DNA from 4 places in the Rhizobium sophoriradicis genome. Region 4 is predicted to be linked to each of the others. Evidence: predicted binding sites of a transcription regulator. Region 4 holds the regulator's gene; each other region holds the start of a gene.
The links. Region 4 encodes PhoB, which activates phosphate uptake and scavenging genes when phosphate is short. Its sites were predicted from a motif close to TGTCATNNANCTGTCAT; they were not measured.

Region 1 (4,393 bases), 330 kb from region 4:
TCGAGGATCACCTCGTCCAGATAGACATCCTCGGCGCCACAAAGCGCGCAGGGCTTGCCGAAGCGCTGGATTTCGAAGGGATGGTCCTCGAAATCAAGGCTGACGACGTCGGTATAGGGCGGCACGGCATAGATGCGCTTTTCGCGGCCGGCGCCGAAAAGCTGCAGCGCTTCCGACTTATGCATCTTGGGATTATCGAATTTGGGCGTCGGTGAGGGATCCATGACGTAGCGGCCGTAAACCTTGACCGGATAGGCATAGGTCGTGGCGATGCGGCCGTTGCGGGCGATATCCTCGTAGAGCTTCACGTGCATGAGACCGTATTCTTCCAGCGCATGCATCTTGCGCGTCTCGGTTTCACGCGGCTCGAGGAAGCGCAGCGGTTCGGGGATCGGCACCTGGTAGACGAGTACTTGGCCGGCCTTGAGCTTTTCCTCGGGAATGCGGTGGCGCGTCTGGATGATCGTCGCCTCGCCTGTATGCGTCGTCACCGCCACATTGGCGACCTTCTGGAAGAAGGCGCGGATGGAGACGGCGTTGGTGGTGTCGTCGGCGCCTTGGTCGATGACCTTCAGCACGTCGTCGGGGCCGATGATCGAGGCCGTCACCTGCACGCCGCCGGTGCCCCAGCCGTAGGGCATCGGCATTTCGCGCGAGGCAAACGGCACCTGGTAGCCGGGAATGGCGATGGCCTTCAGGATGGCGCGGCGGATCATCCGCTTCGTCTGTTCATCCAGATAGGCGAAGTTGTAGCTGGCAAGATCGCTCATTCGGCGGCTTCCTTCAAATCTTCGCCCCTGTTGCGGGCGGCTTCGAATTCGCTTCGCATGCGGCGAACGAGATCGAGTTCGGCCTGGAAGTCCACATAGTGCGGAAGCTTCAGGTGCTCGACGAAGCCGGTCGCCTGGACGTTGTCGGAGTGCGAGATGACGAATTCCTCGTCCTGGGCCGGCGCGGTGATATCCTCGCCGAGCTCTTCAGCCCGCAGCGCGCGATCGACCAGCGACATCGCCATCGCTTTGCGCTCGCTCTGGCCGAAGACCAGGCCGTAACCGCGGGTGAATTGCGGCGGCGCCTTGGCGGAACCCTTGAACTGGTTGACCATCTGGCATTCGGTGATCTGGATGACGCCGAGCGAGACGGCGAAACCGAGTTCCGGCACCTCGAATTCGACCTCGACCTCGCCGATGCGGATCTCGCCGGTGAAGGGATGGTTGCGGCCGTAACCGCGCTGGGTGGAATAACCGAGCGCCAGCAAAAAGCCTTCGTCGCCGCGGGCGAGCGCCTGCAGGCGCAGGTCGCGGCTCATCGGGAATTCCATCGGCTCGCGCGTCAGGTCGCCGACCTCGTGATCCTCCGGCATATCGCCATCGGCCTCGATCAACCCTTCCTCGTCGAGGATTTCGGAGACGCGCATGACGCGGCCGGTTTCGGCTGTACGCAGGGCGGGCCCCTCGACCGTCTCGTCGGTAAGCAGCGAGGGATCGAGCAGGCGATGGGTATAATCGAAGGTCGGTCCGAGAAGCTGGCCGCCCGGCAGATCCTTGTAGGTCGCCGAGATACGGCGTTCGATCGTCATATTAGCCGTGTCGAGCGGCTTGGAATAACCGAAGCGCGGCAGCGTCGTGCGATAGGCGCGCAGCAGGAAGATCGCCTCGATCATGTCGCCGCGCGACTGGCGGATGGCGAGGCCTGCGAGCGTGCGGTCGAAAAGCGAGGCCTCGGCCATGACACGGTCGACGGCGAGTGCCAGCTGCGCGACGATCTGGTCGATGCCGATCGCCGGCAGCGAACGGTCGCCGCGGCGGCGGTCGGCAAGCAGGCGGTGGGCATGGGCGATGGCGGCCTCGCCACCCTTGACGGCAACATACATGAGCTCAGATTTCCGTTGCTGTGATCTTGGTGGTGCGCGGCAGGCAGAGGAAGCGCTCGCCCGAGGTCAGCACGATGTCGATGCCCCGCGGGAAGAGCGCGCGGTTCTCGGCCCAGAGCCGCAGAAAGGTCTCCGGCAGGCCGACAGGAGCGATCTCGGTCACGCTCTGGATGCCGGGTCCGATCAGTGCCAGCCGGCGCCCACCCTCGAGGTCGGAAAGTTCGATGATGAGCGTCGTCGAGCGGTCGGGATATTCCTGCGTGCCTGAGGCGAAGAGGCCGAAGGGGCAGAGCGCGGCATCGGCTTCTGTGAAGGCGAAGCGTGCCTCGGCCTTCTCCGTGGTCAGCGGCGCGCCGGCGTGGAAGCCGAGCCAATCCGGCACGGCGGATTTCGCCAGCCCCTGGGAAAGCCAGACCGGCGTATCGTGATCGCAAAGCGTCAGCGCGATCGCGCCGGCGGCAACGCCGAGCGGCACAGGCGGCGCGACGTCGGGCTGAACGGTCTCAATCGTACCGGGACGGGCCATGCCGTCCATCAGCAGCTTGAAGACGCCCTGGGCATGGAAGACCGGCTCGGCAAAGCCGCCGGTCAAGGCTTCCGTCTTGAAACCCATCAGTTGTCTCCCCGCACCATGGTGAAGAAGTCGACGCGGGTCGCCGCCGTCTCGTCGGCCTTGCGGCGTTCGGCAGCAGCGATTCGCTCAGTGATCGGCAAAAGCAGCGCCCGTTCGACGAAATCCTTCGTCGCTTCCTCCTGCCAGAGCGCATCGAAGATCGCCGCAAGCCGCGCCTTCTCGTGGTCGGTGCCGAGCGCCTGCGCATGGCCGACCGAACCGGAGTCGAGCCGGACCGTCGCGCGCGTTACCGTCACCTCGCCAAGATTGAAGGGAGCGCCGCCGCCGCCGATACGTCCGCGCACCATCACCAGCCCGGTCTCCGGTCCGCGCACCGGATGCGCCGCAGGCTTTTGCGGCAACGCAATCCAGGCCGCCGAGAGTTCGCTGCGTTCCGCCCGCGCCAGCAGATCGGCGGCGCGCTTGCGCCCGGATGCCGTCTGTGACGCAGCGTTTTTCCTATCCGCTGATATCATCGCCGCTTCCCTTAAAATGTCTATTGATATAGACAACCATACAAGCTATGCCTAATCCTAAATCGATGTCGTGACAAGCGTGTGACGTCGTCAGGATGAAATGGCAGGGCTGGGCGGAATGGCGGGATTGAAGCAGGTGCAAAGGCAGACCGGTGTGGCGCTCTGGCGCCAGATCGCCGATCGGATCCGCGAAGCGATCAGCGGCGGCGCCTATGACGAAACCGGAATGGTGCCGCCGGAAACTGTCCTGGCGCTGCAATTCGGCGTCAACCGGCATACGGTCCGCAGCGCTTTGGCGGCTTTGGCGCAGGAAGGCATCGTGCGCGCGGTACAAGGCCGCGGCACGCTGATCGAGCGCAAGGAGCGGCTGAATTTCCCGATCACCCGACGCACCCGCTTCACGTCAGGCATCGGCGACCAGGCGCGCGAGATGCGTGGCCTTCTGCTCGATGAGGCCGAGGAGGAAGCGAGTGCCGAAGTCGCCCGCTGGCTGGGGCTGAAGCAGGGGGAACGGGTGATCCGGCTGGAAACATTACGCCATGCCGACAAGCGGCCGGTTTCGAAGGCGACCAGCTGGTTTCCCGCCAAGCGTTTCGCCGGGATCGGGCAAGCCTATCGTAAACACGAATCGATCACCAAGGGCTTCGCCGAACTCGGCGTGTCGGACTATGTCCGCGCGACGACCGAGGTGACGGCCGCCCATGCGAGTGCAGCCGATATGGCCGATCTCGAACTCACACCCGGCGCGATCCTTTTGATCGCCAAGGCGATGAACACTGATCTCGACGGCGTGCCGGTGCAATATTCGATCAGCCGTTTCGCGGCCGACCGGGTGCAGTTCACGATCGAAAATTGAGATGCGACGTGCCGGCCGCTTACGGCCGGCACGTCACGACCGGGCTTTAATGCGCGCCGGACATGTCGCCGAGCACTTCCTTCGACGCCACGGTCGAATCCGCCTTCAGCTTGTAGACCATGGGAACGCCGGTCGCGAGGTTGAGGGCAAGCACGCCTTCCTTGGTCAGCTTGTCCAGCACCATGACGAGCGAACGCAGCGAATTGCCGTGCGCGGCGACCAGCACTTTCTCGCCGCGCAGCACCCGGGGCAGGATGTCGGTGAGATAATAGGGCCAGACGCGGGCGCCGGTATCGCGCAGGCTTTCGCCGCCGGGAGGCGGAACGTCATAGGAGCGGCGCCAGATATGCACCTGCTCCTCGCCCCATTTGGCGCGGGCATCGTCCTTGTTGAGCCCGGAAAGGTCGCCGTAGTCGCGCTCGTTCAGCGCCTGGTCGCGGATCGTCTGCAGGTCTGGCTGGCCGACCTTGTCGAGGATGAGCTTCAGCGTGTGTTGGGCGCGCACCAGCGCCGAGGTATAGGCGACGTCGAATTTGATCCCGTATTCGGCGAGTGCGGCGCCGCCGGCATTGGCT
Region 2 (4,393 bases), 2.0 Mb from region 4:
CGGAATACGTCACTTCCGGGTGTTTTGCCACGGAGCGCACCCAGAAATGATAATCCTGGAAGTAGCCGGCGAGGTTCTCGCGGTGGAAATCGACTGAGGTGTAGATGATCGGGCGTTTGCCGTAATAGGCCTCCAGCCGGTCCATGAAGCGCTGCATTTCGGCGCGCACGGTTGCCGGATCGGGGCGATAGCGGCAGGTCTTCGATTCGCCGTTCCATTCGACGTCGAGCACCGGCGGCAGGCGCATGGCGTCCTTGGGCACGTTGCTGATGAACCAATCTGCCTGCTGGTCAGCCGAGGAACAGAAATAATAAAAATGATAGGGAGCGTGCGGGATGCCGGCGGCGCGGGCTTCGCGCCAATATTCGTCGAAGCGGGGATCGAGTCTGTCCTTGCCTTCCGTCGCCTTGATGAATGCGAAGGCAACGCCGGAATTCTTCACGCTCGCCCAGTCGATATCGCCCTGCCATTTGGAGATGTCGATACCGTGCACATCGTTCCGATGCGGGTGCTTTTCGCCAAAATTCTGCGGATCGGTGTCCTTGAAGCGCGTTTTGGGCTTGATCGATGCCGTTTCGAGGTAGTCATAACCGGAGGAAGAACAGCCGGCGAGCATGATGGCCAGAGGCAGAACGCAAAACAAAAGCCGGCGCATGGGTATCCCGTCGTGAACCGAATGATCTCTTTGCCCCACAGCCTGACCTTCGAGAATGACGAGCCCAGCAGAGGAATAACCCTCTTTTCACCATATCAACGTAAAAAATCGGTTAGTTTCAAGCGAATTATGTGCGCTTGCTGATAATAGCCGCCCGCCAGGCATAACCGCCGCCGACTGTTTCGAAAGACAATCGCGCATTGTGCTCCTGTGCCTGCGCCTCAAGAACCTCGCGAAGATCCGGCCGCGGCGTGACATGGAACTTCGCAAGCCAGGCCTGCAGCATGCTGCGGAACCAGCGCGGCAGGCCTTCCTGCTGGCCGAAATCGACGATGTGCAGCTGGCCGCCTGGATTGAGCGCTGCTATCGATGCGTCGACGGCGCGCTCCCAGTCCGGGATCATCGACAGGGCATAGGAGATCAGGATGCGGTCAAAACCGCCGACGCCGAATTCTCGCGGCGTAAAGGCGGTGGCGTCGGCGACGCGGAATTCCGGGATCGTCGCCTTGGTGGCGAAGGTCTTACGGGCTGAAATCAGCATTTCCTGGGAAATGTCTAGGCCGAAGAGCTTGGCGGTCGGGAAATGCCTGTGGGCGAAGGCCATGTTGCGACCGGTGCCGCAGCCGACTTCAAGCAGGGTGCCACCCTCGGGCACGTCGAGATTGCGGATGGTGCTGTCGCGGCCGAGAAGGTAATATTTGCGCGTCAGGTCGTAGATATGGCGCTGGTAACGGTACATGCCATCCATCAGGCTGGCATGTTCCTCGCTCATTCCCGCCGTCTCGGTGCGGACCTTGCTCACGCCTTCTTCCCGTAGATGTGGAAACCGCCATAGATCGCCGAGCGATCGAGCGCCGTCAGCTCCCGCGACTTGTCTTCGAAATAGTCCCACTGGTCGCGGATCGACGAAGACAGGCGGCCTTCGATGATGCTCTTTTCGGCGGCGGTGCGGAAGATCACGCGGGCGCCGTCGCGCGCCGTGCGGGTGATTTCCCGCCAAACGTCGTTCAGCTGTTCATCCGTCATCCAGTCCTGCGCGTCGAGCAGGATGTAGCGGTCGCGCGAGGCGGCGGGCTCGCGGGCCAGAAGCTCGGTGAAGCTCGCGTGGTGGACGTTGACGCGGTCGACATTGGCGCGGATCACCTCATAGTGCTCGGGCTTCAGATAGGTCGGCAGCGGACCTTCCTCTTCAGTGCCGTAGCGGCGGCCGAAGGCCTGCCAGGCGAAATAGTTGTCGCGCATCGGGAAATGACAGGCGAGCTTTTCCAGGCGGTGCTTCAGCACCGGCGCGATCGAATGATCGGCAGCAAGGCTTGCGAGCTCGTCATATTGCTGCGGCGGAATGCCGAGGCCGAAGAGCGAGCTCTTGCGGCCGGTGATCCAGCGAACAACCGGCTTTTCGAAAAGCGGCGCGATCTGCTCGTCGAAGAACTGGCGCTGTTCGCGGACCGAGCGGGTCTTGGTCATTTCGCGCAGCTTGACGCCATGCAGGCGGGCAAGAAGGTGAGCTGCACCGATGAAGCGGCCGAGCAGGCCGGTTTCATAGATGTTGCGGTCGAAGACGGTGACGCGGCGGCGGCCGAACTTGCGGCCGTTCCAGTAGCTGCGGGTCGCCTCGTCGAGCCTGGCGGCAAGATGCCGGTCGTAGGCGCGGCTGTTCGACTTCTCGTTCGGCATCGCCAGGAAGCGGACGAGATCGGCGTGACCGGGCAGGTGCTTGAAGGCGGCAAGCTTCAGGCGGTTCAGCGCGATGTGGTGCGGGTTGAGATCGACGACGTCGATCGATGCCGGCGCCTTGGAGAGATAGGCGAGCATGTTACAGCCGCCGGAGCCGATGGTGACGATGCGGTGGTTGGGCTTCAGCTCCATCGCCTGCATGTCGAGATCCGGATCTTCCCAGATCTGCGGGTAGACGAGGCCGGAGAAGAGAAGGCCGAAGAGACGCTCGGAAAAACCTTCCTTCGAAAAAGCCTTGTGGCGGAGAAGGGCGTCCTTGAGTTTCCGGTTCTTGCGGAAGCCGGCATCCGGTGCAAATTCTGACATGAGTCTGTCACCTTTTTAGCGTTCAGGGCGTGTAGCGCGCCACTGCTACAGTTTGATGACGTGGACTGTGGGCCGGCGCCGCGCAAAATGTTCTCATCCTCCTGGGAAAGTGATCAAGGCGACGGATCTTCTTCGCGCCGCCCCCTTTCCGCCGCACGCAATTCCTGCTTCTCTCCGCGCATTCGGAGGAATGCCATGCGATTTGTCCTGCGTGCCCTTAAGGCGCTTGCTCTCCTTCTCGTTCTCATCGTCGTTGCCGGCGCCGCCTGGCTCTTTGCTTGGCCGCCGGAGCTTTTGCGCGTCGGCGACGGCTATGCCGCCAAGATCGTCTGCTCCAATGTCTTCATTGCCGGCCGCAACGCCGAAGACGTGCTGGAGGACGACGTGCAGGCGCCGGGAAACCCGCTGCTGCGGCTGGTGCGCGTTAGCGTCGACCGCGACAACGGCCGGGTAACGGCGCGCTTCATGGGGCTCTTTGCATCAAGTTATGCGCTCTATCGCGGCGGGCTCGGCTGCACCAGCGTGCCGGACGGCGATTTCGAGGCGGCGGCGAATGCCGCGCCCTTCGGTCCGCCTGCCAAGATGGAGACGAGCGATGCGTTATGGCCGCAGGGAGAGAGCGTCGGCCATGCGGACGCGAAGATCGCCGCGGTGCTGGCCGATGCCCGACTTGCCGGCCCGGCCATGCGGGCGATCGTGGTGGTGCGCGACGGCCGTATCGTCGCCGAGGCCTATGGTCCCGGATTTTCGTCGAGGGCGCCGCTGATCGGCTGGTCGATGACGAAGACGGTGAACGCGGCCATCCTCGGCCGGCTGATGCTCGACGGCAAGATCTCCTTCGACGACGATCACCTGATGGCGCAGTGGAAGGACGATCAGCGTGCCAGGATCAAGGTTTCCGACCTGCTCGGAATGGAGAGCGGCCTTGCCTTCAATGAGGATTATGGCAGCGTCGCCGATGTGACGCGCATGCTCTATCTCGATCCCGACATGGTATCGCTGCCGGCCAATGCGCCGATGGAGGCGGCACCCGGCCAGCGCTTCCGCTATTCGAGCGGCACGGCTGTGCTCTTGTCACGCATCTGGATGGACAGGGTCGGCAATGCGCAGGCAGCTTTTTCCTATCCGCATGACGCGCTCTTCTCGCCCCTCGGCATGACCAGCGCCGTCTTCGAGCTCGACGCGCGCGGCACCTTTACCGGAAGCTCCTACCTCTATGCGACTGCGCATGACTGGGCGCGTTTCGGACAGTTCCTGCTGCAGGATGGCGTGTGGAACGGCCGGCGGCTGTTGCCGGAGGGGTTCGTTGGCGCCATGCGCACGCCGACGGCAGCGTCGAACGGCCGGTATACGCAGGGCCAGGCGTGGCTCGCCCCCAGTGGCCGCAGCGCTGCATTCGGGCTGCCGGAGGATACGTTCTGGCTGACGGGGCATGATGGGCAGAGCATGGCGATCGTGCCGTCCGCCAATCTCGTCGTCGTCCGGCTCGGCCTGACGCCTAGCTGGCTCGGTTATCAGCCGCAGACGCTTCTCAAGGCAGTCCTGGCGGCGTCGCCGCAATCGGGAGTGCCGCAACAGCAGGCCGGATCAGAGCGGCAGGTCCAGACGCAGCCATAGGCGGTAGCATCGAAGCCGTTTCTGTTGTGGTGGTGGTCAGTAATTGCCTTGGGCGATGTCGTTCATGCCCTTGCGCTT
Region 3 (4,393 bases), 1.9 Mb from region 4:
ACGGGGGGAGGGACTAGTTGTGCGCGCCAGCTGGAGCAGACATCGGAATGATGAAATGGATCCGAGCCTCTCTTTCCACTCAGATGACTAGCCACCAGGCCTTGGCGTGATCGTCACGTCGGCGCCATGGGCATCGCGCAGATCGCCTTCATGTCCAGGCAGCCGGTCGGCCGCCCGGTGCAGCAGGATCGACGCATAGCCTTGCGAGCGCGTGCCCTCGATCAGCGTGATGTCGGCATTTCCGGGATTGTCGGAGCGCTCGAACCATTCGACAGGGTGGTGCAGGAAGTTCATTTCGACCGCCCGATTGGTGACGCCATGGCCGACAATGGCGATGTTATGGTCGTCGTTCTCGCCGTCGCGCATCACCGTCTGGAGGAAGAGCCGCACCCGTTGAGCGACGTCCGCCCGGCTCTCGCCATCGGGTGGACGCGCATAGAACTTGCCGCTATTGCTGCGCAGACGCGCCCATTTTTCGAATTCCTCGGGAAATTTCTGTTTTCTCTCGGAATGGTCGTAGATTTCGGTAAAGAGGCCGAAATCCTGCTCGCGCAGCAGATAATCTTCCCTGACATCGCCGACGAAATCTTCCGGAAGGGCATCGAGCAAAGCGTCTTTGCTCTGTCGTGTTCTAAGAAACGGCGAGTACCAGATGCGTAGCTTCTGAAATCCGCTGTCGGGCAATCCCCGCAGATAGGATGTGATCACGCAGCCGGCCTCCAAAGCCTGCCGGTAGCCCCATTGCGTCAGTGGCACGCTGTGGTCGCCGAACTGCCGATAGGCCCGTTCATCGATGTTGCCGAGGGATTCGCCGTGGCGAACGAGAAAAAGGCGCATCAGCCGTCCCCGCATTGTCGGACGTGAATCGCCGCATCATGAACGCGAGCGATGCGCGGGGCAACATTGCAGGAAGGCGATTCCTGCCCCGACGATTGACTTATTGCCGTTGGGATAACCAGCGGTGCAGGCCTTTTCCCCAGTCTGTCATCTTCCTGAAACACGAGTCTGGTTTTGGAAGGCTATATGAAAGATGGGGCATGAGCCGTAGCTCGTGATAGACATGATGGAACCCAGACATTTCCGCACGCTCTTCATTTCCGATGTGCATCTCGGCTCGAAGGCCGCGAAGGCTGATTTCCTCCTGGACTTCCTGCGCTACCACGAAGCCGATACGATCGTGCTCGTCGGCGACATCGTCGATGGCTGGCGCCTGAAGCGCAGCTGGTATTGGCCGCAGGTCTGCAACGATGTCGTCCAGAAGCTCTTGCGCAAGGCACGCAAGGGCACGCGCGTCGTCTATATCCCCGGCAATCACGACGAGTTCCTGCGCGATTTTCCGGGCATGCATTTCGGAGGCATCGAGGTCGTCGAGCGGATGATGCATGACGGCGCCGACGGCAAGAAATACCTGATCCTGCATGGCGACGAGTTCGACGTCGTCGTTCGCAATGCCCGCCTGCTCGCCTATCTCGGCGACTGGGCCTACGATACGGCGATCCGCATCAACATCCTGCTGGCCGCCGTGCGCCGCCGCCTCGGTATGCCCTACTGGTCTTTCTCGGCCTGGGCCAAGCTGCAGGTCAAGCATGCCGTCAATTTCATCGGGGAATTCGAGCGCGTCGTCGCCGAAGAGGCGCGCAAGAGCGGTGCCGACGGGGTGATCTGCGGTCATATCCACCACGCGATCATTCAGGACATGGACGGCATCCGCTACATCAATACCGGCGATTGGGTCGAAAGCTGCACGGCGGTCGCCGAGCACGAGGACGGCACGTTTGAATTGATCACCTGGCGGGCGCTCGCCAGCACAGTGCCGGCGCTGACCGCGGTCGAGCGCGAAGAGGCGGAGCTGGCACCCCAGGCTGCCTGATTTCGGCTGATTATTTCGTGCCGGCGCGCCCGCGCCGGTACTTTCCAGGAATTTAGCCGGTACCGTCAGGCGATAGGCCCTATTTATTTTCTAAAACGTTTCAGCAGGGCTATTTCTCGCAATAGTCGCATCCGGGGTGGCCGTGGTAGGACAACGTCAGTTTCCTTCAGGTCCCCCCATGATTCCCGTTCACCATTCCCCGACGAGTGAGGGAGCGCCGCCGCGCTTCCGGCTGCTCAGCGCGCTTTCCTATTGTGCGCCGTTGCTGGTCAACGGCATCGTTCTGCCGTTCTTCCCCGTCTGGCTCGCGACCCACAGTTTCAGCGACCATGAGATCGGCATCATCCTTGCCATACCGATGGTGGTCCGGGTGCTGGTGGCGCCCATCGTCGCCATGATCGCCGACCGCTTGAAGGAACGCGCCGATGTGCTGCTGTGGTCGGGTGGCCTGTCGCTGCTGACGGCGATCGCGCTTTACTGGACGACAAGTTTCTGGCCGGTGACGATCGTCTATGCGCTGCAGGGCGCCACCTTCGCGCCGTATCTGCCGGTCGTCGAATCGATCGTCATCTCGGGCGTGCGCCGCTGGGGGCTCGATTACGGGTCGATGCGCGTATGGGGTTCGATCGCCTTCATCGCCTCGACGCTGGTCGGGGGGCAGTTGGTCAGCCGCTGGGGCGGCGGGATGGTGCTCATCGTCATGGTGTTCGGCTTTACCATGACGATCGTCATGGCGATCTTCTGTCCGCGCATCGGGCCGACGCGGCGGCGCGGCCAGCCGATAAACATTCCGGCGGCCACCGGCAGCGGCCTGCGCGAGCCGCATCTGCTGCTGCTTCTGATCGGCGTGGCCATCCAGCAGTCGAGCCATGCGGTGCTCAACACTTTTTCGTCGATCTACTGGCATCAGCTCGGCTTTTCCGGCACCGAAATAGGCCTGCTCTGGAGCGCCGGCGTTGCCTCGGAGGTGACGGTGTTCTTTCTTTCGAAGCGTCTAAACCGGCGCTTCGATGCATGGACGCTGATCCGCTTCGGCTGCGCCGTCAGCGTCTGCCGCTGGATCCTCTTTCCCATGAACACGGGCTTTGCCGGTTTCTTCCTGCTGCAATGTTTCCACGGCTTCACCTATGCCTTCGTACATACCGGCGTGCAGCGGCGGATCGTGGCGACGGTACAGGAAACGCAGGAATCATCGGCGCAAGGCGCCTATTTCTTCTATGTCGGCATGGCGATGGCGCTGATGACCCTGGCGTCCGGTTATCTCTATGCCTGGCTGGGCGTCGTCAGCTATTGCGTCATGGCGCTGGTCGCGCTCTGTGGCCTCGGCATCGTCATCGCAGCCTATTACCTTCAGCCCCAGAGGCTGCTTTCGGGCGGAAAAACCAGGGAGGCAGCGTAACGGAGGCCGGGCTGCCGGTCGCGGGCGAGCAGCAGCGGACCGTCGAGATCGACGAAATCGGCATTCTGGGCGAGCAGCACCGCCGGTGCCATGGCAAGCGAGGTGCCGACCATGCAGCCGATCATGATCGAGAAGCCGAGCCGCTCGGCCTCTGTCTTCATCGCCAGGGCCTCGGTGAGGCCGCCCGACTTATCGAGCTTGATATTGATCGCGTCATAGCGGTCGGCAAGGCTGGCGAGATCGCCGGTATGGTGGACGCTCTCGTCGGCGCAGACGAGCAGCGGGCGGCGGATCTCGGCAAGCAAGGCGTCGCGGCCAGCCGGCAGCGGCTGCTCGACGAGCGTCACACCCGCCTCCGCGGCGATGTTGAGGTGACGTTCCAGCACCGCTTCCGGCCAGCCTTCATTGGCATCGAGGATGATTGCGGCTTCCGGCGCGGCCGCGCGGACGGCGCGGATGCGGCTTTCATCGTCGCCGGTGCCGACCTTGACCTTGAGCAGGGCGCGGCCGGCATGTTCGCGCGCCTGGGCCGCCATCACCTCCGGTTCGCCGAGCGAGATGGTATAGGCCGTCGTCAGCGGTTTCGGATCGGCAATGCCCAGTCGAGACGCGACGCTTTGGCCCATCTGTTTGGCTTCCAGATCCCAGAGGGCGCAATCGACGGCATTGCGGGCAGCGCCGGGCGGCATCGCCGACAGCAGGTTGTGCCGCGAGATGCCTGCCTCGATCAGCGGACGCGCGGCTTCGATCTGGGCAAGAACGCTCCCCATCGTTTCGCCGTAGCGGCGATAGGGCACACATTCGCCATGCCCCTCAGCCCCTTCGTCCGTCAGCGTGCAGGTGATGACCTCAGCCTGCGTCTTTGCGCCGCGGGCGATGGTAAAGCTCCCGGCAATCGGAAAGGAATTCATCTGGATATCAAGGATGCGCGGCATTATTGCTGTCCTGCGAGCATGGAAATTGCACGTTGCTTCTGTATATTGACGCGCCGGGCGACGAACCGCTTCGCGAGTCGGCACTGTCGCTGTAAGCCTTGAAAGACACAAGTATCTTGAACGCCGATAATCGCAACGCTGCCTCGCTTGCCGTGGACGACCAGTCCACAGGTTCGGGACAGCGTGTGC
Region 4 (4,393 bases):
CGTCTTGATCGCGCATTCGAGCGCCTCGGCACCGGAATTGGTGAAGAACACCTTGTCGGCAAAGGTGGCGTCCGTCAGCCGTTTGGCCAAGCGCTCCTGGCCGGGGATCTCATAGATGTTGGAGAGGTGCCAGACCTTGTCGGCCTGCTCCTTCAAGGCGGCGACCACATGCGGATTGCCGTGGCCGACCGAGGTGACGGCGACGCCGGCGCCGAAATCGAGATAACGCTCGCCGCTTTCGGTGATCAGCCATACGCCCTCGCCTCGCTCGAACCGCAGCGGGGCACGAGAATAGGTGTCATAAAGCGGCGCGGCTTCGGCCATGGCGCGGTCTCCCGATCAGTGTGTTGTCAAGCACGGACTCCGGCTAAGAAAACTGGGCCCGAAAAATCAAAAATGCCGCCTTTCGGCGGCGATCGGTACTATTTCCTTTTCGCGCTGCAATGTCAACAAAACTGCGCCCTTAGCGCATGCAGCAAGCTTGTACAGCGGCATTTTCAGCCTTCAACAGGCATTATTGCAGAAATGACACGCAGGGGCAGCAAGTTGGGGAAAACTACGAATTCGATTCATCCGGATTCCCGCGACTCTTGTCACGGAGTCAGCCTCACACTAGGTTAAAGTTCAATTACTAGACTGCATGCGGCGGAACTAGTCACCAAAATTGATCAAGCGTTTCTTGTTTCGGAGGCTTCCGGGACAACGGTGAGGGATTCTGCCATCACCAACGCAAAAGGTGGAGACAGGGCATGAACTGGACAGACGAGCGGGTCGAGAAACTCAAGAAGCTGTGGTCCGAAGGGCTGAGCGCCAGCCAGATCGCGGCACAACTTGGCGGCGTGAGCCGAAACGCCGTTATCGGCAAGGTGCACCGGCTGAGCCTTCCCGGCCGCGCCAAGGCGGGCGGCACTGCCACTGCGGCGCGCACGCCGAAGCGCCAGACATCTGCGCCGCGCGCGCCGAACTACGCCTCCCGGATCACCACCCGCACCGTGACCCGGCAGCAGGGCGCAACGATGCTGAAGGAAGAGATCGAGATCGAAACGATCGAGGAAATGGAATACGTGCCGAAAGGCAACGTGGTCGTGCCGATTTCCCGCCGCCTCGGCCTGACGGAGCTGACCGAACGCACCTGCAAATGGCCGGTCGGCGATCCTCTGAAGGACGACTTCCACTTCTGCGGCTGCGAATCCCCGGACAATTCACCCTATTGCAGCTATCACCAGAAGCTCGCCTATCAGCCGGTCAACGAACGCCGCCGGGCGGCAGCGCGGGTCAGCTGAGCGGGCGACATTGTTGAGATGCAAAAACGGGCTGGAAGGCCCGTTTTTTGTTTGAGTGTGTTGGGTGTGGCTGCCCCTCATCCGCCTGCCGGCACCTTCTCCCCGCCTGCGGGGCGAAGGGATATGCCGCACCCTCTCGGTTTCTCACCAAGCTCTCGTGGGGCACGTCCCCTCGCCCCGTTTACGGGGAGAGGGCTAGGGTGAGGGGCGGAGCTTGCTCGACTTTGTCAGAAACCCCTCAGGCTTCCATCGAATAACCGGCGCCGCGGACGGTGCGGATGACGTCCTGCATGTTGGAGAAGTTCAACGCCTTGCGCAGGCGGCCGACATGGACGTCGACGGTGCGTTCGTCGACATAGATATCGTGGCCCCAGACGCCGTCGAGCAGTTGCGAGCGGGAGAAGACGCGGCCCGGCGACGACATCAGGAATTCCAAGAGGCGGAATTCGGTCGGGCCGAGGCGGACTTCGCGGCTCTTGCGATGGACGCGGTGAGTTTCGCGGTCGAGCTCGATATCGCCGCATTTCAGCACCGAGGACAGCACCTCCGGGCGGGCGCGGCGCAGCATCGCCTTGACGCGGGCGACGAGCTCGGGGGTCGAGAACGGTTTGACGACATAATCGTCGGCGCCGGTGGACAGCCCGCGGACGCGCTCGCTCTCCTCGCCGCGCGCCGTCAGCATGATGATCGGCAGCCGTTCGGTTTCCGGCCGCATGCGCAGGCGCCGGCAGAGTTCGATACCGGAGACGCCGGGCAACATCCAGTCGAGGATGAGAAGATCGGGCGTTCGCTCCTGAAGCCTGATTTCGGCCTCGTCGCCGCGCAGGATGGTATCGACTTCGAAGCCTTCCGCTTCGAGATTATAGCGGAGAAGCACGCTGAGGGCCTCTTCGTCTTCAACAACTGCTACTCTCGGGATCATGCGTGTCCGTCTCCTCGCGCACGATCCTTAAACCGGGGGTGATTTAAGCAAGGGATCCCGCGCAAAATCAAAAATTGGCTGCAACCTCTTTGCGCGCCCGGACGGGCGCGCACGCAATAGGCTGGGTCCGGCACGGTTATTCCGTGGCGGCACCGACGGTGTTGGCGCTGTCGTCCTTCGGACGGTCGCCTTCCGGCTGAGCGCCGGTCGCCATGTAGTAGATCGTTTCAGCGATATTGGTGGCGTGATCGCCGATGCGCTCGATGTTCTTGGCGCAGAAGAGAAGATGCGTGCAGCTGGTGATGTTGCGCGGATCTTCCATCATATAGGTCAGGAGTTCGCGGAACAGCGAGGTGTACATCGCGTCGATCTCGTTGTCGCGCTCGCGAATGGCGGTCGCCTTGTCGGCGGCGCGCGTCGTATAGACGTCGAGCACTTCCTTGAGCTGGACAAGGGCCAGCTCGGACAGGTGCTCAAGACCGCGGGCGAGCTTGCGCGGAACGCCGGTGCTCTGCACGGCGATGACGCGCTTGGCGGTGTTCTTGCCGAGGTCGCCGACACGTTCGAGATCGGCGGCGATGCGGATCGAACCCATGATTTCGCGCAGGTCCGAGGCCATCGGCTGACGACGGGCGATGGTGACGATCGCCTTGTCGCCGATTTCGCGTTCGGTGTGATCGAGGATCACGTCGTCGGAAATGACCTTCTGCGCCAGCGCGGTGTCGCCGTTGACCAGGGCGCGAACGGATTCGGCGACCATCTGCTCGGCCAGGCCGCCCATTTCGGAAATCCGCCTGGACAGGAACTTCAGATCATCATCATAGGCAGAATAAATATGTGTTGATGCCATGGGGCTTTGTCCTCGAATAACGGGAAGGCTTCGGATTGCCGCAATCAGCCGAAGCGACCCATGATGTAGTCCTGGGTGCGTGGATCGTCCGGGTTGGTGAACATCTTGTCGGTGTCGTTCTCCTCGACAAGGTTGCCGAGGTGGAACATGGCGGTGCGCTGCGACACGCGCGCCGCCTGCTGCATCGAGTGGGTGACGATGACGATCGTATAGTTCTCGCGCAGCTCGTGGATCAATTCCTCGACCTTGGCGGTGGCGATCGGGTCGAGCGCCGAGCAGGGCTCGTCCATCAGGATGACTTCAGGACTGACGGCGACGGCACGCGCGATGCACAGGCGCTGCTGCTGACCGCCGGAGAGGCCGGTGCCGGACTCGTGCACACGGTCCTTGACCTCGTTCCAGAGGCCGGCGCGCTGCAGGCTGGACTCGACGATCTGATCGAGATCGGCCTTCGACTTGGCCAGCCCATGGATGCGCGGGCCGTAGGAGACGTTTTCATAGATCGACTTCGGGAACGGGTTCGGCTTCTGGAAGACCATGCCGACACGGGCGCGCAGCTCGACGACGTCGATGTCGGGATCATAGATATCTTCGCCGTCTAGGGTGATCTTGCCGGCGACGCGGCAGCCCTCGATCGTGTCGTTCATGCGGTTGAGGCTTCGCAGGAAGGTCGACTTGCCGCATCCCGAAGGGCCGATCAGCGCGGTTACGGTGTTTTCGCGGATGTTGAGGTTCACATCGAAAAGCGCGCGCTTCTCGCCGTAGTAAACCGAGACATCCTGGCCGATCATTTTATACGGGACGTTGCTCATCTTCTGATCCAGCGCCTTTTCAACTGCAGCTTCCGTCAACATGTTCATGATGTTTAACTCCGTTTACCAGCGGCGCTCGAAGCGACGACGCAAGAGGATGGCACCCATGTTCATGACGATCAGGAACAGGAGCAGGACGATGATGGCACCCGAAGTACGCTCAACGAAGGCACGTTCGGCCTCGTTCGCCCACATATAGACCTGCACCGGCAGGGCCGTCGAGGGCTCGAGCGGCGTGGCCGGCGCGTTGGCGACGAAGGCGACCATGCCGATCAAAAGCAGCGGCGCGGTTTCGCCGAGCGCATGCGCCAGGCCGATGATCGTGCCTGTCAGGATGCCGGGCATGGCAAGCGGCAGGACATGGTGGAACACCATCTGCATCTTCGAGGCGCCGAGGCCGAGCGCTGCGGCGCGGATCGACGGCGGCACGGCGCGCAGTGCCGCGCGGGTGGCGATGATGATCGTCGGCAAGGTCATCAGCGTCAGGACCAGGCCGCCGACCAGCGAGGCCGAGCGCGGCAGGCCG

Region 1: a site for PhoB is predicted at 3,033-3,049, ahead of phnF (phosphonate metabolism transcriptional regulator PhnF). Genes of this name have one in related genera too.
Region 2: a site for PhoB is predicted at 2,743-2,759, ahead of N2597_RS13495 (BtaA family protein). Genes of this name have one in related genera too.
Region 3: a site for PhoB is predicted at 983-999, ahead of N2597_RS10440 (UDP-2,3-diacylglucosamine diphosphatase). Genes of this name have one in related genera too.

Annotation. Positions count from the first base shown of each region.
Region 1 is NZ_CP104152.1:4,328,388-4,332,780, forward strand. It holds gene N2597_RS21085 (alpha-D-ribose 1-methylphosphonate 5-phosphate C-P-lyase PhnJ) at 1-770, opposite strand, end outside; gene N2597_RS21090 (carbon-phosphorus lyase complex subunit) at 767-1,873, opposite strand; gene phnH (phosphonate C-P lyase system protein PhnH) at 1,878-2,486, opposite strand; gene phnG (phosphonate C-P lyase system protein PhnG) at 2,486-2,962, opposite strand; gene phnF (phosphonate metabolism transcriptional regulator PhnF) at 3,081-3,818, shown strand; gene N2597_RS21110 (2,3-bisphosphoglycerate-dependent phosphoglycerate mutase) at 3,865-4,393, opposite strand, start outside.
Region 2 is NZ_CP104152.1:2,705,092-2,709,484, reverse strand. It holds gene N2597_RS13505 (glycoside hydrolase family 25 protein) at 1-655, opposite strand, end outside; gene N2597_RS13500 (class I SAM-dependent methyltransferase) at 783-1,457, opposite strand; gene N2597_RS13495 (BtaA family protein) at 1,454-2,698, opposite strand; gene N2597_RS13490 (serine hydrolase domain-containing protein) at 2,894-4,315, shown strand; gene N2597_RS13485 (transglycosylase SLT domain-containing protein) at 4,352-4,393, opposite strand, start outside.
Region 3 is NZ_CP104152.1:2,077,463-2,081,855, reverse strand. It holds gene N2597_RS10445 (histidine phosphatase family protein) at 88-837, opposite strand; gene N2597_RS10440 (UDP-2,3-diacylglucosamine diphosphatase) at 1,061-1,870, shown strand; gene N2597_RS10435 (MFS transporter) at 2,049-3,269, shown strand; gene dgcA (N-acetyl-D-Glu racemase DgcA) at 3,221-4,204, opposite strand; gene N2597_RS10425 (ABC transporter permease) at 4,303-4,393, shown strand, end outside.
Region 4 is NZ_CP104152.1:160,040-164,432, reverse strand. It holds gene N2597_RS00810 (aspartate aminotransferase family protein) at 1-324, opposite strand, end outside; gene N2597_RS00805 (GcrA family cell cycle regulator) at 750-1,283, shown strand; gene phoB (phosphate regulon transcriptional regulator PhoB) at 1,522-2,205, opposite strand; gene phoU (phosphate signaling complex protein PhoU) at 2,342-3,055, opposite strand; gene pstB (phosphate ABC transporter ATP-binding protein PstB) at 3,100-3,915, opposite strand; gene pstA (phosphate ABC transporter permease PstA) at 3,931-4,393, opposite strand, start outside.